DNA from 4 places in the Paenarthrobacter sp. AT5 genome. Region 3 is predicted to be linked to each of the others. Evidence: riboswitches for the same ligand, from Rfam matches in the RefSeq annotation. Region 3 holds a riboswitch; each other region holds the start of a gene.
The links. A riboswitch is a leader RNA that binds a small molecule or an ion and turns the genes downstream of it on or off. The one in region 3 is predicted to bind cyclic di-AMP.
Positions count from the first base shown of each region.

Region 1: another riboswitch for cyclic di-AMP. It lies ahead of RI444_RS03680 (hypothetical protein); the one in region 3 lies ahead of RI444_RS04650 (C40 family peptidase).
Region 2: another riboswitch for cyclic di-AMP. It lies ahead of RI444_RS02200 (NlpC/P60 family protein); the one in region 3 lies ahead of RI444_RS04650 (C40 family peptidase).
Region 4: another riboswitch for cyclic di-AMP. It lies ahead of RI444_RS20095 (hypothetical protein); the one in region 3 lies ahead of RI444_RS04650 (C40 family peptidase).

Region 1 is NZ_CP136441.1:769,020-773,224, forward strand. It holds gene RI444_RS03675 (pyridoxal phosphate-dependent decarboxylase family protein) at 1-1,375, shown strand, start outside; gene RI444_RS03680 (hypothetical protein) at 1,472-2,311, opposite strand; cyclic di-AMP (ydaO/yuaA leader) riboswitch at 2,317-2,470, opposite strand; gene RI444_RS03685 (winged helix-turn-helix domain-containing protein) at 3,247-4,116, shown strand.
Region 2 is NZ_CP136441.1:452,372-456,576, forward strand. It holds gene RI444_RS02190 (NCS2 family permease) at 1-406, opposite strand, end outside; gene RI444_RS02195 (copper resistance protein CopC) at 520-1,158, shown strand; cyclic di-AMP (ydaO/yuaA leader) riboswitch at 1,338-1,500, shown strand; gene RI444_RS02200 (NlpC/P60 family protein) at 1,504-2,289, shown strand; gene RI444_RS02205 (FAD-dependent monooxygenase) at 2,437-3,045, opposite strand; gene RI444_RS02210 (universal stress protein) at 3,470-4,205, shown strand, end outside.
Region 3 is NZ_CP136441.1:978,669-982,873, reverse strand. It holds gene RI444_RS04660 (HNH endonuclease) at 1-416, opposite strand, end outside; gene RI444_RS04655 (NlpC/P60 family protein) at 638-1,426, opposite strand; gene RI444_RS04650 (C40 family peptidase) at 1,521-2,264, opposite strand; cyclic di-AMP (ydaO/yuaA leader) riboswitch at 2,269-2,435, opposite strand; gene RI444_RS04645 (M23 family metallopeptidase) at 2,575-3,405, opposite strand; cyclic di-AMP (ydaO/yuaA leader) riboswitch at 3,410-3,653, opposite strand; gene RI444_RS04640 (metal-dependent transcriptional regulator) at 3,883-4,205, opposite strand, start outside.
Region 4 is NZ_CP136441.1:4,319,908-4,324,112, reverse strand. It holds gene RI444_RS20105 (AEC family transporter) at 1-396, shown strand, start outside; gene RI444_RS20100 (hypothetical protein) at 461-658, shown strand; gene RI444_RS20095 (hypothetical protein) at 651-1,946, opposite strand; cyclic di-AMP (ydaO/yuaA leader) riboswitch at 1,951-2,098, opposite strand; gene RI444_RS20090 (ATP-dependent DNA ligase) at 2,314-3,381, shown strand; gene RI444_RS20085 (DUF6480 family protein) at 3,389-3,631, opposite strand; gene RI444_RS20080 (alpha/beta fold hydrolase) at 3,748-4,205, opposite strand, start outside.

The DNA of each region.
Region 1 (4,205 bases), 210 kb from region 3:
GGCATACGGTGCTGCATTGGAGCGTGCCATGGTGCACGCCACCAATTGGCTCGCGTCGGTGCCCACCCGTTCAGTCCGCCCACAGTCCGACGCCGACCAGGTCGCCGCAAGCATCCTGCCGCGGCTCCCCGACGAACCTGCTGATGCCGCCGCCGTCGTTGATGAGCTGGCTGCACTGGCCGAACCGGGACTGATGGCCATCCAGTCCGGACGTTTCTACGGCTGGGTCATGGGCGGCACCTTGCCGGCTGCCATGGCGGCGGATTGGCTTGTCTCCGCGTGGGACCAAAACGCGGGCCTGCGCTTTGCCACCCCGGCGGCGGCAGCGATCGAGGAGTCTGCGGCCGATTGGTTGCTTGACCTTCTGCACTTGCCCGCCACCTCCGACGTCGGCTTCACCACGGGGGCCACTACCGCCAACTTCGTCGGGCTTGCCGCGGGAAGGCAGCACCTGATGGACGAGGCCGGCTGGGACCTGGAAGGCCTCGGCCTGTCCGGGGCGCCGAGGATCACGGTGTTCGCGGGGCGGGAGCGGCACGCTGCGGTGGACCTCGCTTTGAGGTATCTGGGCCTGGGGACATGTGTTCCCGTGGACGCAGACAGGGAAGGCCGGATCCTGCCCGACGCGCTCGATGACGCCATGGGAGAGCAACCCGGCCCGGCGATCGTATGCCTCCAGGCCGGCAACCTGCACTCGGGCGCCTTCGATCCCATGGCTGACTCCATCGGAGTGGCCCGCGACCGTGGTGCGTGGGTCCACGTGGACGGCGCCTTTGGTTTATGGGCGGCTGCGAGCCCGAAACTGCGGGAACGCCTGGCAGGTGTGGAGCTCGCCGATTCCTGGGCCACCGATGCCCATAAGACACTCAACGTTCCCTACGATTGCGGCCTGGCAATCGTGGCCCGCCCCGAAGCCATGAGGCGTGCCTTCAGCGTTCATACGAGTTACCTGATAGCGACGGATGCCGGGCCGGGGGACCCTTTCGAGAAAGTTCCGGAGATGTCCCGCCGCGCCCGCGGTATTCCGGTGTGGGCTGCCCTGCGCCAATTGGGCCGGAACGGTGTCATCGACATGGTGGAGCGGTTGGCCGAGAACGCGCGGGCGCTCGCTGACGGCCTATCCTCGATCCCCGGGGTGGAAGTGCTCAATGACGTGGTGTTCACGCAGGTATCGGTGAGTTTCGGGAGCGACGAACGGACGCGCAGGATCACCCAGCGGCTCATGGCAGAAGGCGCCGTGTGGATGTCAGGGTCTTCCTGGCAGGGCCGGAACATCCTGCGGATCTCCGTCAGCAACTGGTCCACGGACGACGCCGATGTGGCGGCGTCGGTGGAAGCAGTCCGGCGTGCGGTGGAGCAGGAACCCGAAGCCTAGTTAAACGCCAACGCCGCCCCCGGTTCCGCCATCCGCTCCTGTAGGTACTGGTGCGTGTGGCGGCAACGGGAGCGGCTTCTCAGGCAACGTCCGGGTTTAGTACCAGTTGTTGGCCAAGTGGAATGCCAAGGCTGCGGACGGCGAACCGTAGCGTTCCTTGATGTAGTTCAGGCCCCACTTGATCTGGGTCTGGTAGTTGGTCTGCCAGTCAGCACCGGCGGAAGCCATCTTGCCGGCCGGCAGCGACTGGACAATGCCGTAAGCACCGCTGGAAGCGTTGGTGGCAGTGGTGCGCCAGTTCGATTCCTTTTCCCAGAGCGTGTTCAGGGCGGTCATTTCACCCGGACCCCAGCCGTAGTTGGCCAGGATGCTGGCAGCGTAGGCCTTTGCGGCGGCAGGATCATCAATGGCCTTGGGGGCTGCAGCGGCGGCAGCAGCTTCTGCGGCAGCCTTGTCCGCAGCGGCCTTGGCGGCGGCGTCGGCTGCAGCCTTCTCTGCTGCTGCCTGGGCAGCAGCAGCCTGCTCGGCGGCGGCCTTGTCAGCTGCGGCCTTTTCTGCGGCAGCCTTCTCCGCAGCAGCCTTTTCGGCGGCGGCCTTGGCAGCTGCGGCCTTTTCAGCAGCGGCGCGCTTTGCGGCCTCAGCCTGGGCGGCGGCTTCAGCGGCAGCGTTCTCGCGGGTCTGCGGGTCCACCTGGACCGAAGCCTGGGTCTGTGCTGCCTGGCTCATCTCCGGAAGGTTGAACGTGGCGTTTGCGGCCTGCCCGAGCGATGCAACGCCCAGCGCGGCTGCGACGACGCCGGCTGCTACCGACATGCGGTGGCCGGTCCTACCCTGGCGGGCAGCGTTCTTCAGGACATTCTGCGACTTGGTCAGGGGAGCGTTGTTTTCGTCACGGTGACGCGCCTCATGGCGCGACTGATCCTTGAATTCAGACATGTGTGATTACCTCTCAGCGCCTGCGGAGTTAGCTGTCGGGTTCGGATGAGGTCATCCGGCCGCGCGTGTAGCTGCGGCTTCACCCCAAGGGCCGGCGCAATGCCTGGCCCGGAGACTCTGGGTCCCCCGTCTCTGCCTCGAAATCAGAACGGAACTCCGGGAAGTGGCAGAGCTCGGCGCATCCCGGGTGTGGGCCAAGGTTGGGGCGACCCACTCGTTCGACGGTACAGGAGGTTCAAGCGAAAGTCACATTTAGGTAACAGAGATCACGACGCCGGTGCGTCGCCTTGCCGGATTCGCCGCGGTGGGGATGTGCCCCAAGGAAGGGCGGGGCAGGATGCGCCACGGCGCCGCGACAATCGGGGGCACTGAGGCTGCGCGGGGGTTCGCAGGTGGCGTTCGGAGCTTTTAGCAGATTGGGAGCCTGAATATCGAGCCTGGCGTCCACTTCGATTGGACAGCATCCGTTTCAGATCGTGAGATTCCGCTGGTCGGGCGCTCGCGGGAATCCAGAGGGGCATCATGCCCCTTTGGTCGAAGAAAGTTCAGTCAGAACGCAATATTTCTGTCCTTAACCGAACAAAACCGCATTCATTTTTGCGATCCGCTGAATTGTGATTTGCGGCACAATACTCGCGCTTATCTCAGAATGTGGACGTTTCCGCCCTTTGTTACTTGCGTGTTGTCATTGTTACGTTGCACACTTCCAATGTGAACAAGAACTCAACAGCACCTGCAGCCGCAGCAATCTTCTCCAGCACACCCGCTGGCGACGAGTCCCGCTGTTGTCGAATGCAAGCCTAACTTCCCACCCCAGAAAAGTTTCAGGCATTCGCCCCCTAGCCCACCGTTGGGCGCCCCTCCCCAAATTCATTGCGGGGACACCAGCATTCGAAGCCGCGATGACGGCTATTCACTTTTGAGGTAAGCACTCCATGTCAGTTGCATCCGGATACGTCCACATCTCCGTCCGTAACGCCAACAAGGCCGCTTCCAACGCCGGCCTCCGCCCCGGTTTCGGTAACCGCCCCGGTTACGCACCCGGTACCCAGGCTGCTGCCCAGCAGGCTCCGGGCTACGTTCCCCAGGGCTACAACCCGAACTCCTACGGACAGTTGCGCGCCGTGCCTGCCGCTACCGAGCCCGCCGCCATGACGGCACCCACTCCGGTGGTGGCCCAGTCCGAGCGTCTCCGGCCCGTGGCCAATGACAACGTAGCCCGCGGATTCGTGCTCTACATGGGCATTGACGAAGAGACCGCAGCTGCTGCCGGGACCTCCATTGCCAAGCTGGCCCAGGAAATCCGTGCTTACGCCCAGTCGCTCGTGACCGGCGCGGAAAGCTATGCCGCCGTCGCCGTTGCTCCCGCCAGCGCACCCGGGTCCGCACTCGACGTCGTACGTTCCACATTCGGTGACCCCACCGTGGCCGCACGCCAGCGCACCGAAGCCGCACGTCCTGCGCCCCAGCAGGAAGCGCGCCCGTCCGGCGTGCTCATCGACCTCGCCCGCCGCGAAGTCCACCTCGACGGCGAATCGCTGAACCTGACGTTCAAGGAATTCGAACTCCTCAACTACCTCGTGGAGAACGGCACCCGCACGGTGGGCCGTGACGAGCTCCTCGAAGGCCTGTGGCGGAACGCCGAGGAAGTCCCCAACGAGCGCACCATCGACGTCCACATCCGTCGTCTCCGCTCCAAGCTGGGCCGCCTCGCCAACACCGTCCGCACGGTCCGCGGCCAGGGCTACCGTTTCTACGAGCACCCCGAGGTCATTGTCTGGGCCGCTCCGGAATACTCGATCTGATCCTGTGACTGCCGAAAGGCGGCACATCCCTCTGCGCCTGCGCTCACTCGAGCAACCACTGCGCTGACGGAATGTGCCGCCTTTCGTTT
Region 2 (4,205 bases), 530 kb from region 3:
TGAAGACCGCGGTCCGGAACCCGGTGAGGACAAGGATCAGCATGGTCAGGCCGGAGAGGACCACCAGGCCCATCATGTCCGGCCATGTCAGGCCCGGGTGCGAGGCGACGGTGACGGCCACGAACGCGTTGACGCCCAGGCCTGTGGCTACGGCAAAGGGATGCTTGGCCCAAGCACCCATGAGGATGGTCAGGATGCCTGCCACGAAGGCCGTGGTGGCGGCGACGGCCGTGAAGCCCAGCGATGCCCCGCTCGAGTCAGCCCCCGACAGTATGAGGGGGTTCAGGACCACGATGTAGCTCATGGCAAAGAAGGTCGCGAAGCCGCCACGGATTTCCCGCGAATACGTGGATCCACGTTCGGAGATCTTGAAGTAGCGGTCGATTGCAGAACCCTGTTTAAGCATGGATGTCTCCGGGGATCGTGTGAGTGTGCTCTCAAATCCTATGCCCGCCCGTGCGGGGAGGCCTGACGATTCGCCTAGTCTGTAAGGAAGCCAACATTAGGAGAAACCGCCCCATGCGCACCATCCGCCCGCTCCTGGCCGCCGTCGTTGCTGCCCTCGCCTTCGCCTCGGCGCTGCTTTTCGGCGCCGCCCCGGCATCGGCGCACGACGCCGCAGAATCCACGAGTCCGGCCAGCGGAGCCACGGTTGCGGAAGTTCCGGCATCGGTCTCCGTCACGTTCAATAACCGGCCGCTGGCTATTGGTTCGGGCATGTCGGTGACCGCGGGCGGGGAGAACTGGGCGGACGGCGCCGTGCAAATCATCGACAACCAGGCGGTCCAAAAACTGCGCCCCGGCGCTCCGGCGGGCCAGTACACGGTGGTTTGGCGCGTCGTCAGCTCCGATTCGCACCCCATCGAGGGCACCTTTACGTTCACGGCAACAGCAGGAAGCACGACGTCGGAGGGGGCCACCGCGGGAGCCTCGCTGTCCGCGTCGGGCCAGGCAGGTTCGGGCACTGTTCCGAGCGCAGGAACTGCGGCCCCCGGAACCCCCGTCAGCGAACCGGCTCCGGACGCCTCCCAGCCGTTCCCGTGGAGCATCGTGGCGTTTGCTGCATTAGCTGTTGCGCTCGTTATTTTCCTGGCCGTTACAGCCCGTCGGAAATTGGCTGCCTCCAATGATGCCGAGGGCGATAAATCCGCGGAATGACGGGGTTTTCTACATACCTGCGAAAATCTCGAAACGGTTACTGCGACACGCTCGACGCCCACTTCTCGTTACTTAAATGTGACTTTGCCGTGATCATCGCGTACGGTAGTACCTGTGCCCGATCCGCATTCGGCGCACTTCCGGCCTGATTGCCTAGCTCTGCCGCAGGTCGGAATCCGTTCGCAGACATACCTACGGCAGAGACGGGGAACCCATTTTAGGCCGCCAATGAGCGCGCCTTGGGGTGAAGCCACGAAGCTTCCGCTGAACAGCGGTGGATAGTGGCCGGGTGACTCCCATCCGAATCCGACAGCTAACCTCGCAGGCATCGGGAGAGGCTCTTTCATGTCTTCACGCATTCTTCGCGGCCGTCGTAAGGCGGACAGCGTACGCCCCAATCCGTTCATCTCCATCTCCAAGGCAGTTGCCAGCAACGCTTCAGGCGCTGGCCGCCAGGCAGCCGTCATCGCTGCAGCTTCGGGTCTTGTCCTGACCGGTTCCATTGCTGCGCACGCTGCCGAAACTCCGGCACAGGCTCCGGTCCAGCGGGACTCCAGCCCCGCCACGGTTGCTGAAACCGTTGCCGAAACCCCCAACAAGGTTGTCACTGCCGCAGCAACGGCCACCGTCAACTTCGAGCGTCCCGCTGTTGCTTCCGTGGCAGCACCGGTCATCGAGAAGCCGGCTCCGGTTGTTGAGGCTCCCAAGAAGGCCGCAGCCAAGGCTGCTGCTCCCGCCGCTACCGCCACGGTTGCTGCTTCCGCACCTGCCGCTGCTGCTCCCGCAGCACCTGCCCCGGCACCCGCTGTTGGCGGCGTCAACGCAGCAATGGTTGCCTCGGCTTACGCCCAGATCGGTGTCATGCAGGACTGCACCGCCATGGTCGAAAAGGCCCTCGGCTCCGCAGGTATCCCGGTGGGCGACCTTGCACCCATGCAATTCATGAACTACGGCAAGGTTGTCAGTGATCCCCAGCCCGGTGACATGATCGTCCAGTCCGGCCACGTTGCCATCTACATCGGCAATGGCCAGGCCATCTCCGGTGGCATCAACGGTAACCAGACCGGCATCCACCCGATCAGCTGGCTGACCGCAACCGGCCCGCTCACGTACGTCCGCGCCGGCGCATAAGCTTCACGCTTCACAAAAAGGCCGGCACCCCGGAGGTTTTCTCCTCCCGGGGTGCCGGTTTTTTGGTTTAAGGCTTTTGGTCTAAGGCCCCTGCTCCAAGAGCCCTGTTTCCGGGCTGCCTTGGTGCCGCTGTGGGGGTTGCCGGGCTTAGGCGATCGCGAGGCCGGGCGCTGCTGGAAGTGCCACCTTCGAAGAGATGGCCTGCCCCACCGCCTTGGCCTGGCGGAGGACTTCCTTGGGGGTTGGCGTGATGAGTTCTCCCACTCCCACCAGATGCATGCCCACCGCGCGCATGGCGGCCACAAGGTTCTGACCAACGGCAATCCCCAGCTCGGCCAGCATCTTGCGTAGCTGGCTCTGCGCGCAACGCGTCACTACAACGTGGTCGGCAAGGAGAATGCCGTGCGCCGTGTGGACGGCCCATTGACGAGGGGATGCGAGGGGAGTTTCTGCAGCCGTGAGCAGGTCCAGCCGGACCGCCTTGGTGGTGTTGCGTACATCCAGGTGGTGACTGGCCGCGTAGTTCCGCAGGTGGCGGAGGATCTGGTTCCGTTCCAGCATGGAAGCGGGATCGGCTACCTCGCAGCGTTGCAGCATGCCGGTATGCACGGAAGGACCCGTCTGTGCGAGTGGGCCGAAGCCGTCCACCACGATCGAGCCCACGCCGTAGCGGCTGAGTTCGCTGGCCACGGCGAGGCCTGAGAGTCCGGCTCCGATCACCACGGTGGTGGTTCGCTCCGTGGCGGAATCAGGCATGAGTGACACTGCGTGGTTCCTCCTTGACGTACGTGCCCAAAGGCAGGATTGGACGCTTCCGGTTCCCCCAAACGGTCGCAAATAAATGGCCGGTATGTGTTCTGGAACACTCTCACCGGCCATTCGGTGACTCGAACACTACAGAACTTTTGGGGCGTTGGGTAGCCTTCCTGACAGCGTGTTATTACTTCTTCCCGGGGCGTCCCGGGAGGGCCTTGAAACCGAGCCCGGACCGTTATGCAGATAGCGGAAAAGCCGCCTTGATTCGCTATAAGCAAACGAGAATAGTTGGCATTGGACGAGGAAGTCCCGTGGCTTCCTCGTTCACGGACATTAGCGCACAACGTGAGGTGTAACACCCCTACGTTGAACCTCTGGCAGAATGGCCGGAACATCAAGCAGCAGGTGGAGAGGCGGGCCCCAAATGGACCAGCACGGTAGTCACGTTGAACATCCCCGCGGCGGTGACGCGGAAGCAGTAGCACCGGGCGGCATCGTGGTTGGAGTGGACGGCTCCGAACACGGACAATGCGCTTTGGTGTGGGCAGCGCGTGAAGCCGAACGCCGGCAACTTCCCTTGCACATCGTGACCGCTTATTCAGTGCCGATCTTCGCCGCCTCAGGGTTGGACGGCGGATACGCAACGGTGGACGACTCGATGATCCGGGAAGGCGCCGAAGCCATCGCCAAACAGGCCATGGAGAAGGTTTCCGGCTACAACATCGACGTTGACGCCTCGGTGGAGAACGGGGATGCCGCCGGTGTCCTGCTGGATCTCTCCGCGGAAGCCGCCCTCTTGGTTTCGGGCAGCCGCGGACGCGGTGGATTCGTCGGCCGTCTGCTGGGCTCCGTCAGCAGCGCGCTGCCGGCCCATGCGAAGTGCCCCACAGTGACGGTGCCGTTGTATTGCGCCGACCGCCTGGGCCAGAGCACCGAGGACAAGCACATCAAGGCCGAACACGCGAAGGCCGGTCCCCGCACTGTGGAGAACATTGTTGTAGTTGGTGTTGACGGCTCCGAACAGGCGCGAGTGGCGGTCCTGGAGGCTGCTGAACAGGCAGAACGCATGGGCGCGAAGCTTCGGGTAGTCTGCGCTGTGCCTCAGTACAGCGGCTCGCTGGCCTGGGTGCCGGCCCCCTTGGACAGGGATGCCCTGTTCG
Region 3 (4,205 bases):
GGGACGCCGGGTGTGAAACGGAGTTTCCAACCCATCTCTGCCGGCGTGTGGTCGCTCTTGGCGTTATTGCATTTCAAGCACGCCGCAACCAGGTTTTCCCAGGAATCCGCGCCGCCCCTGGATTTGGGGTGGACGTGGTCTATGGTGTGGGCTGTCTTACCGCAGTAGGCGCAGCGGTGGCCGTCGCGGCGGAGAACTCCGCGCCGGCTGACGGCCGTAATCCTGTTGTACCGCGGCCGGATGTAGCGATTGAGGAGGATCACGGACGGGCGTCCCAGAATCTCCTGCGGCCCGACGACAGGTTCGTCGCCTTCGGCCACTACGCTTGCTTTTCCGGTGAGCACAAGGACCAGCGCCCGGCGGAAGGTAACTACCGCCAGCGGTTCATATCCAGCATTCAGAACGAGTGTGCGCATGCACGTACCTCTTAACGGCCGCACCCGCCAGGGGCACGAGGGCCGGCTGCCCTCTGCATGTACGGGCTGTGGATCGACACCATAAGAGTAAGCACTTATATGCCATATCAACGAATTATCAGTGGAATTAGCTTGTGATGTCGCCCACAGGCCCCGGTCCTGCCCCTTAAGACGGAAATACCCCGCAGGTGAAACCTGCGGGGTATTTCCTCAAAGTTCGATCAGCCGTTGACCCGGATGAAGACCGGACCCGAGCCGACGTTGACGCTGAACAGAGCAGTGGTGGATCCGTTCCATCCGCCATGCACTGCCATGCCGTTGCCGACGTAGACGGCGATGTGGGCCTGTCCGGCCAGACCACCGTTGGCGTAGTAAGCGAGGTCGCCCGGCTGGGCTTCCGCTGCGCTGACCGTACGTCCAAGGGAAAGGTAACCCGCAGGCCAGTCATGGAAGTTGATACCCACGGCTGCGAGGGAGTTGGTGACCAACATGGTGCAGTCCTGGGTCACGCCGAGCTGGGCGTAGGCTGCAGCGGCAATGGCCGCACCGAGGCCACTGGAAGCAGCCGGAGCCTTTGCTGCCGGTGCAGCGTTGCTGACTGCCACGGTTGCGCCGCCAGCAGCGTTGGAAGCTGAGGCAGTGGCTTCCTGTGCGGAGCTCTTCGCTTCAGCCTTGGCCGGGGCTTTCTCCACGACGGGCGCGGGCGCCTCGACCGTGGTGACAACCGGGCTCTCGTAGGAGATGGCAACGGTGGAGTCAGCGGCGATGGTGGACTGCACGACGGACTGGATGTCCAGGGAGGTGGTTGAGGTGGACTCGCGATCCACATTGGTATCCGCCGCATTGGCAGCAACGCCACTGGTCAGGACCAAGCCCGAAGCCGCGGCGATGACGGCTGCCTGGCGGCCGACGCCACCGGCGTTCACCGAAACTGCCTTTGCAATCACGGCAAGTGAGCTGGTCTTGGGAGCCTCGGCCCGGTGCCGCGCAACCTTGTTTGCACTGGTCATGATGATCTCTTTTCGTTTCCGCGTGCTGCTGGGAAGCACGCGGGTCATGGGCAGGCCAGCACCCGGGGGGCGCGCTGGCTTACCTGGACGGTTTTTAGCGCAGGGTGAAGAAGGAGGAGGTTCCGGTAGAAGCTACCGAGTGAAGCAGCGTGCCCTGGCTGGGGTTCAGGGCGCTGACCATCATGCCGTTGCCGACGTAAATGCCAACGTGGGCACCGCCGTTCTGCATGACGAGGTCGCCGGGAGCGGGAGTGCTGGTGGGCTTCATGGCGGTCCATGCATTGACGCGGGGGATGCTGATGCCGGCCTGCGCGTAAACCCACTGGGTGAAGCCGGAGCAGTCCCAACCGTTGGGGGTGGTGCCGCCCCAGACGTACGGGTGGCCGATGCCGGTGTACGCGATTGCTGCGAGGCCCGAAGCCGCGGCGCTGGCCGCGGAATCCTTGGAGCCGGCGGACTTGGCGGTGACTGCGCCCTCGCCCTGGCCGGCATTCTGGTTGCCGTTCGCCTGGGAGCGCTGCGTGGTCTGGGAAGCGCGCTGGATCTTGGGGGCTTCCTTGGTAACCACAACGGGGCTCTCAAAGGAAACAGTGGCGGTTGGTTCCGCCGTGACGACGGCGGTAGTCACCAGCTGCTGTGCGCTGGACTCAGCCTTGGAAACGTCAGTATCCGCTGCCTGGGCAGGAAGGCCGACGCTGAGGACCAAGCCCGATGCTGCTGCAAGGACTGCGGCCTGGCGGCCGACGGTTCCGGCATTCGCTGAAACAGCCTTGGAAAGAGTGTTCAACGGGGTAACCGTCTGGGCGCGGTGGCGCGCAGAAGTAGTGCGTGATGACACGAAGGTAGCCTCTCCCAATGCCTGCGAGGTGAGCTGTCGGATTCGGATGGGAGTCATCCGGCCACACGCCGTTGGAAGCGTTTGTGACTTAACCCCAAGGCCCTCTTTCGAAGACCAAAATTGGTTCCCCCGCCCCTGCCAGACGAATTATGCGAACGGACCTTGAGTGGTGGCAGAGCTAGGCAATCCACCCAAGTGCATCGGCCCCCTAAAAAGCCGATGCGCTTTGTACGGTACAACAGTTGAACGCAAATGTCACATTCAGATCACGGGGCGTGTCAAGAATGCGAGAGACGACCATCAACTCGGGTTAGAGCCAGCCCATGGGGTCGACGACTTCGCCGTTGACCTGGACTTCGAAGTGGAGGTGGCAGCCGGTGGAAGCGCCCGTGGTGCCGCTCAAGGCAACGGTGTCTCCGCGATTCACGGTGTCGCCGACCTTGACGTTGAATGACGACAAGTGGTTGTAGGTGGTTTCCAGGCCGTTGCCATGGTCCACCACCACGCGGTTGCCTCCACCGTATTCGTGCCAACCCGCAAAGGTGACCTTGCCCGCCGCAGCAGCGTGGACTGCCGTGCCGCACTGGGCCACGAAGTCCTGGCCGCGGTGGAAATCGCCGCTGCCGCCTGTCAGCGGGCTGATGCGGTAGCCGAACGGTGATGCGGTGCTGAGGGTGTCCAACGGGCTGGCCATGGTGCCCTTGGAGGAGCTGGCCTGGATGCTTCCCACGGACTGGGCGCTCAGCAACTGCTTGAGCTTGCCGTCGGGATCCGCCTTGGTTGCCACCGCGGCGCGGCTGAAGTCGATCTTGGCGGACGCTTCCGCGGAGACCTCTGGCTGGCTCCCGCCGCCCACAGCCAGTGCGGCCTCAGTCTGCCCGGACTCGGACGTGGCCATGACGGGACTCGTTGCAGGCAGGCCGACAGTGAGCGCAAGACCGGTAGCAGCGAGTGCTACGCCGGCCTTCTGCCCTACACCACTGGCTGCTGCGAAATCGGCCACCTGGCGCATCGGGCTCTTACGGCGGCGCACCTGACGCTGGGTGTCGCGGGGCCGGATCTCCGATACTACGCGGGCTGGCCGCAGCTCAGTAGCGGGGCCGGTAGCGCGTCGACGGCCCCTGACGTTCTGCGAAGTCAAACTCTGTTCCTCTCTCAAAAGCCTGCGAAGTTAGCTGTCGGATTCGGATCAGAGAGTGCAAAGACCCGGCCCGCACGCAGCGCTCACGGCACACAGGTATCCCAGGAGGGAATTGCGTAAGTAAGGCACTGCTGCTGCGGACTTCACCCCAAGGCTGCTTCTCTAGGCAGCCGATTGTGGTTCCCCCGCCTCTGCCAGTAGATGTTTAACACCCCTGATCTGCTGGCAGAGCTCGGCTCCAGATCAGGTAACGCTTTGATATCGGCGCTAGTAGATAACTATAGGGGATTAAGGCCCGCGGTAATAAATTCGTTATCTACAGGGCGGTCGTTTTTTGCCCGCTCCCCTTATCACCTATCCGCGGAAACCGCAGGTCACACCGCCGCGCGGCGGCGTGACGTGAGATCAACCACGCCCATGGCAAGGCAAAGGCGCCCACATGGAGTGAACGCCTGCACCCGGCCGGCCTTTCGCTTGCTAGCCGACTGCCACGAATACGTGGGCAGCTACTTCCGGCGGCAGCTCGAGGGCCCCTTCAATCCCCGGCACCCGGACGGAGATATAGTCCCCCACGCGCTCCAGGGAAACGGCCGCACCCGGACGGATGCCGCCCTCGTCCAGCTGGGTCAGGAGTTCGGGCTCGACCTGGATGGGCTCGGCGAGCCGGCTCACCACAACGCGGGAGTCGTCAGCATAACCATCCATTGCCTGCAGGAGGTTGACGTCCGGGCGGAAGGGAGCTTGGACAGCGAGGCCGCCCAGGGCCTCCAGGCCGGGAATCGGGTTCCCGTACGGGGATT
Region 4 (4,205 bases), 1.3 Mb from region 3:
GCGTTGACCCGGTGGGAGGTTCCGGAACTGGTCCAGCGGCCCATCGATATGTTGGCCGGAGCTGCCGTTCCCATGGTGCTGCTCGCCTTCGGGATGTCCTTGGCGGGCCGCGCTCCGCTGCAGAAGGGCGACGGCCGGGTGGAAACCGTGGTGGCGACGCTCCTGAAACTCGTGGGGATGCCCTTGGTGGTCTGGGCGCTGGGGCGGTTCGTCTTCGGGCTCGAAGGGCAGCACCTCCTGGCGTTGGTCATCATGGGTGCGCTTCCCACGGCACAGAATGTGTTCCTTTTCGCTTCCCCGTACGGCCGCGGCACTGTTGTTGCGCGCGACGTCATCCTCCTGACCACACTGCTCTGCGTGGGGGCCTTGCTGGTGGTCGCCTGGCTCTTGGGGTAGCGAATCACGTGACCCGGGGGCGGAAGAGCCGGGTGGCAGAAGAGCCGGGTGGCAGAACAGTCAGGTGGCAGAACAGAAGGCAGGAACCCTTGCCGGGTCCCTGCCTTCTTGGCTTTTTTGCGGCGCCCGTCAGAAACGGCGCAACCGCTGGTGGCTCCAGCGGCCCATCCGATGGCGGAAAGTGGCCGTCCGGCTGCTGCAGCAGTACCGGCCGTGCCAGCCGATGTGGGTAGTGGTGCGGGGCATGCGGGTGCTCACTTGAGGACCCCCTTGGCTGCGTCGAGCAGGCCGTCCACGTCCAAGCTCGGAGCCTCCGTCGGTGCGCTGGACTTAGGGTCGGAGCCCGGCTTCGGGGAGTCGCTGGGCCGCGGCTTGGAAGTCTGCGTCGTCGTCGGCGTGGGCGTTGGGGTGGTGGTTGGCGTCGTCGTCGTTGAAGGCGTCGTGCTGGGCGAAGGCGCCGTGATGTTGTCCGACGGCGGTGCCGGCTGACTCGGAACGGGCGACGTCACGCCCGGTACCGGAACCACGGCCGAAGGGGCGTTGGACGGAACCCACTTGGGGTCGGCCAACGAAACCTGCGGCGTCGGAGTGGACGACGGCGGTGCTGCCGCTGCCGGAGAGGCTGCTTCGACTGCGGACTGCCCGGTATCCGTCGTAGCGGCCGACGTCGAGGACGCGGTGGAGTAGGACGGCGTCGGGCCAGGAGTGGCCGAGCCCGTTGCCCGGCCTTCGCCGGAATTGTTAGCGCCACTGGCCTGGTTTTGGGTGTCCTGGCCGAAGATCGGCAGGTCCATGGCTTGGCTTACCGTTCCCACCGTGAGGACCAGGCCCAGTGCTCCGGCGACCACCGCCATGCGCTGGCTCATGGTCTTCACGGACGCTGCCTTGGTCAGGACGGCGTGGGGTTCCTTGGTGAAGGATGAGGAAGCAAAGGAACCAAAGGCCGACTTCGCAGCATTGCGTCCTGCAGCGGCTCGTCCTGCCGCAGGGCGTGCGCCGTCGTGCTGGCCCCGGGCGGTCTTGCGACTGGCCAGTCCGGCGGCGGCTGTAGCGTCAGCGGCGATCCGGGCCGGCGTCTTGGGCTGGGCGGTCCCGGCCTCGGCGGCAACGTGCGCCGAAACCACCGGAATAGCGGCAGTCGCGGGCTCGGCCTCAGCGGCAGGCTCCGCCGGCGTGGCCTTCACCACGGGGATGGCAGCCGTGGGCGGCCCGGGCGTAGTGGACTCCGAGCGCGGAGGAGCGGCAACTACCGGGATGGCTTCGGTGCGCGGCTCTTCGGTGGGGGATTCAGCGGGGGTTTTGGAGACGGACTCTGCACTCGGTGCAGCTTCCGGAGCCACGACTGCCTGGGCCGCGCGCTCGCGTTCCATCGCCCGACGCTGCGCTCGTGTCATGGGCGCAGCGGTGGGGTCGGTTGCGGTGGCGGGTGCCGCCGTCGTGCTTTCCATTTCGGTGGCCGGACCGCTGGGCTGGGCCCGACGGCGTCCGGTTGGCTTGGTGGGCTGGCCGTCCCCTTGGGCACGGCGCGGCTGATCCATGGTTGGGGACATGGTGTTTGCCTCTCAACGCCTGCGAGGTTAGCTGTCGGGTTCGGACGAGGCCGTCCGGCCGCACGTGGCGGCTTCACCCCAAGGGCCTGCGGGGAACAGGCCCGGGAACTCTGGGTCCCCCGTCTCTGCCGCGGGTCTGGCGGGATTCCGGGATGCGGCAGAGCTCGGCGTCAGCCCGGAAGCGGCCCAGCGGAGATACGGGTCGCCCTACGAAGTTACAGCAGCAGGGAAGTAAAGTCACATTAATGTAACGGACGGTACATGAGGGCCGGCAGCGCCCGCGCTGACGGACGGACGCGCCACACACCGTCCACATATCCCTGGTGAGCACTAGCTTTCGGCGTCTACCGGTCGGTAGACATGAGCTATGGACCTACCCGTGATGCCACCCGTTTCGCCCATGCTCGCCAAATCCGTGCCCAACATTCCTGAGGTTGGGCACTACGAACCCAAATGGGACGGGTTCCGGACCATCGTCTTCAGGGACGGGGATGACGTCATCCTGGGCAGCCGGAACGAGAAACCCATGACCCGGTACTTCCCTGAGCTGGTGGAGGCGTTGAAGAAGAACCTGCCGGAGAAATGCGTGGTGGATGGCGAGATCATCCTTATTTCCGGCAACCGGCTCGACTTCGAAGGACTGCAGCAGCGCATCCACCCCGCCGACAGCCGCGTCCGGATGCTTGCAGAGAAGACGCCGTCCTCCTTCGTCGGGTTCGACCTCCTGGCCCTCGGGGACGAAGACCTCACTGCCCGGCCGTTCTCCGAGCGCCGTGCTGCGCTGGAAAAGGCGCTCGCCGATGCCGAGCCGCCCGTGTACGTGACGCCTGCGGTCACCGACCTTGAGCGGGCACAGGAATGGTTCGTGCAGCTTGAGGGAGCAGGGCTCGACGGCGTGCTGTCCAAACCGCTCGACGGTACCTACCAGCCGAACAAGCGGGTGATGTTCAAGACCAAGCATGAACGGACGGCGGACTGCGTGGTGGCCGGTTTCCGTTGGCACAAGACGGCGGACGTCGTGGGGTCGATGCTGCTGGGGCTCTATGACGATTCCGGCAAACTCCACCACGTTGGAGTGGTGGCCGCCTTCCCCATGGCGAAGCGGAAGGCGCTGGTGGCCGAGTTGGAACCGTACCAGGTGGAGATCGCGGACCACCCCTGGGGAGAGTGGGCCAGCCAGGAAACCGGAGCGGCGGTTGGTTCGAGGATGCCGGGGGCCCAAAGCCGCTGGAGTGCCGGCAAGGACTTTTCTTTTGTTCCTCTGCGGCCCGAGCTGGTGATCGAAGTGGCGTACGACTACATGGAAGGAGACCGGTTCCGGCACACCACGCAATTCCGCAGGTGGCGGCCGGACCGGACTCCTGAAAGCTGCACGTACTCACAGCTGGAGGAGCCGGCCGACTATAACCTCGGCGAGATCCTCAAGCTGCACTAGGGGAGCTCTATTCCTCGTGCCCTTGGTCCATGCTCATGCTGTCTTCCGCTGGAGGCGTTTCTCCCGGGGGTACTCCGCCGCCGGGTTCAAGCCCTGTGACGTTGCCGTTGTCCGGATCCGGGTTCGCTGATGCGGCGGGATCGCGGTCTTCGTCCTGCCTCATGTCCGGGTCCTCGTGGATGCTGTCGGGCTCGGCCGCGCCGGACACTCCGAAGGTCTGCGGATCGTCTTCCGGGTCATAGCTGGTCATGGTCAAACCCCTTTCTAAGCAAACTTACTATTTGGCTTGCCCTGCCAGCCTAACCGTGTCCCGTCCAACGCAACAAGGGGCGTGCCGCCGTCGTGAGGCTATGCCTGCGTACGGTCCTACGTTGCGGCGACGAAGCTCCGGATGGCGTCCGCAACGGTCTTCGGCCTCATGTGTTGGGCCACATGTCCCACCCCCGGAATCTCCACCAGCCTGCCCTGGGGAACAGCGCGGGAGAGCCGCAGCGACCATTCGGGTCCTGCCACGTGGTCGCGGCTGCCGCGCAGGATCAGCACGGGGCTCCCAACAAGGCCGAGTCGTTTCTCGGTGGGGTACTCCATCATCACGGGCAGCTCGGTGAGGTACCAGCGAGGGCCGCACAGGAAGTAGTCGGAGACGACGATCCAGTTGGAGGACGGACTTTCGCGAAGGAGCCCATCCAGGAAGAGGGCCAGCGATTGCCGCCGTACGTTCTTGTGCTTCGAATCCACCACGGGACCCATCAGAACCACGTGCGAGGCCTGCTCCGGTGCATGAAGCGCAGCCTCGATGGCGAACTGCACACCCATGGAGTGGC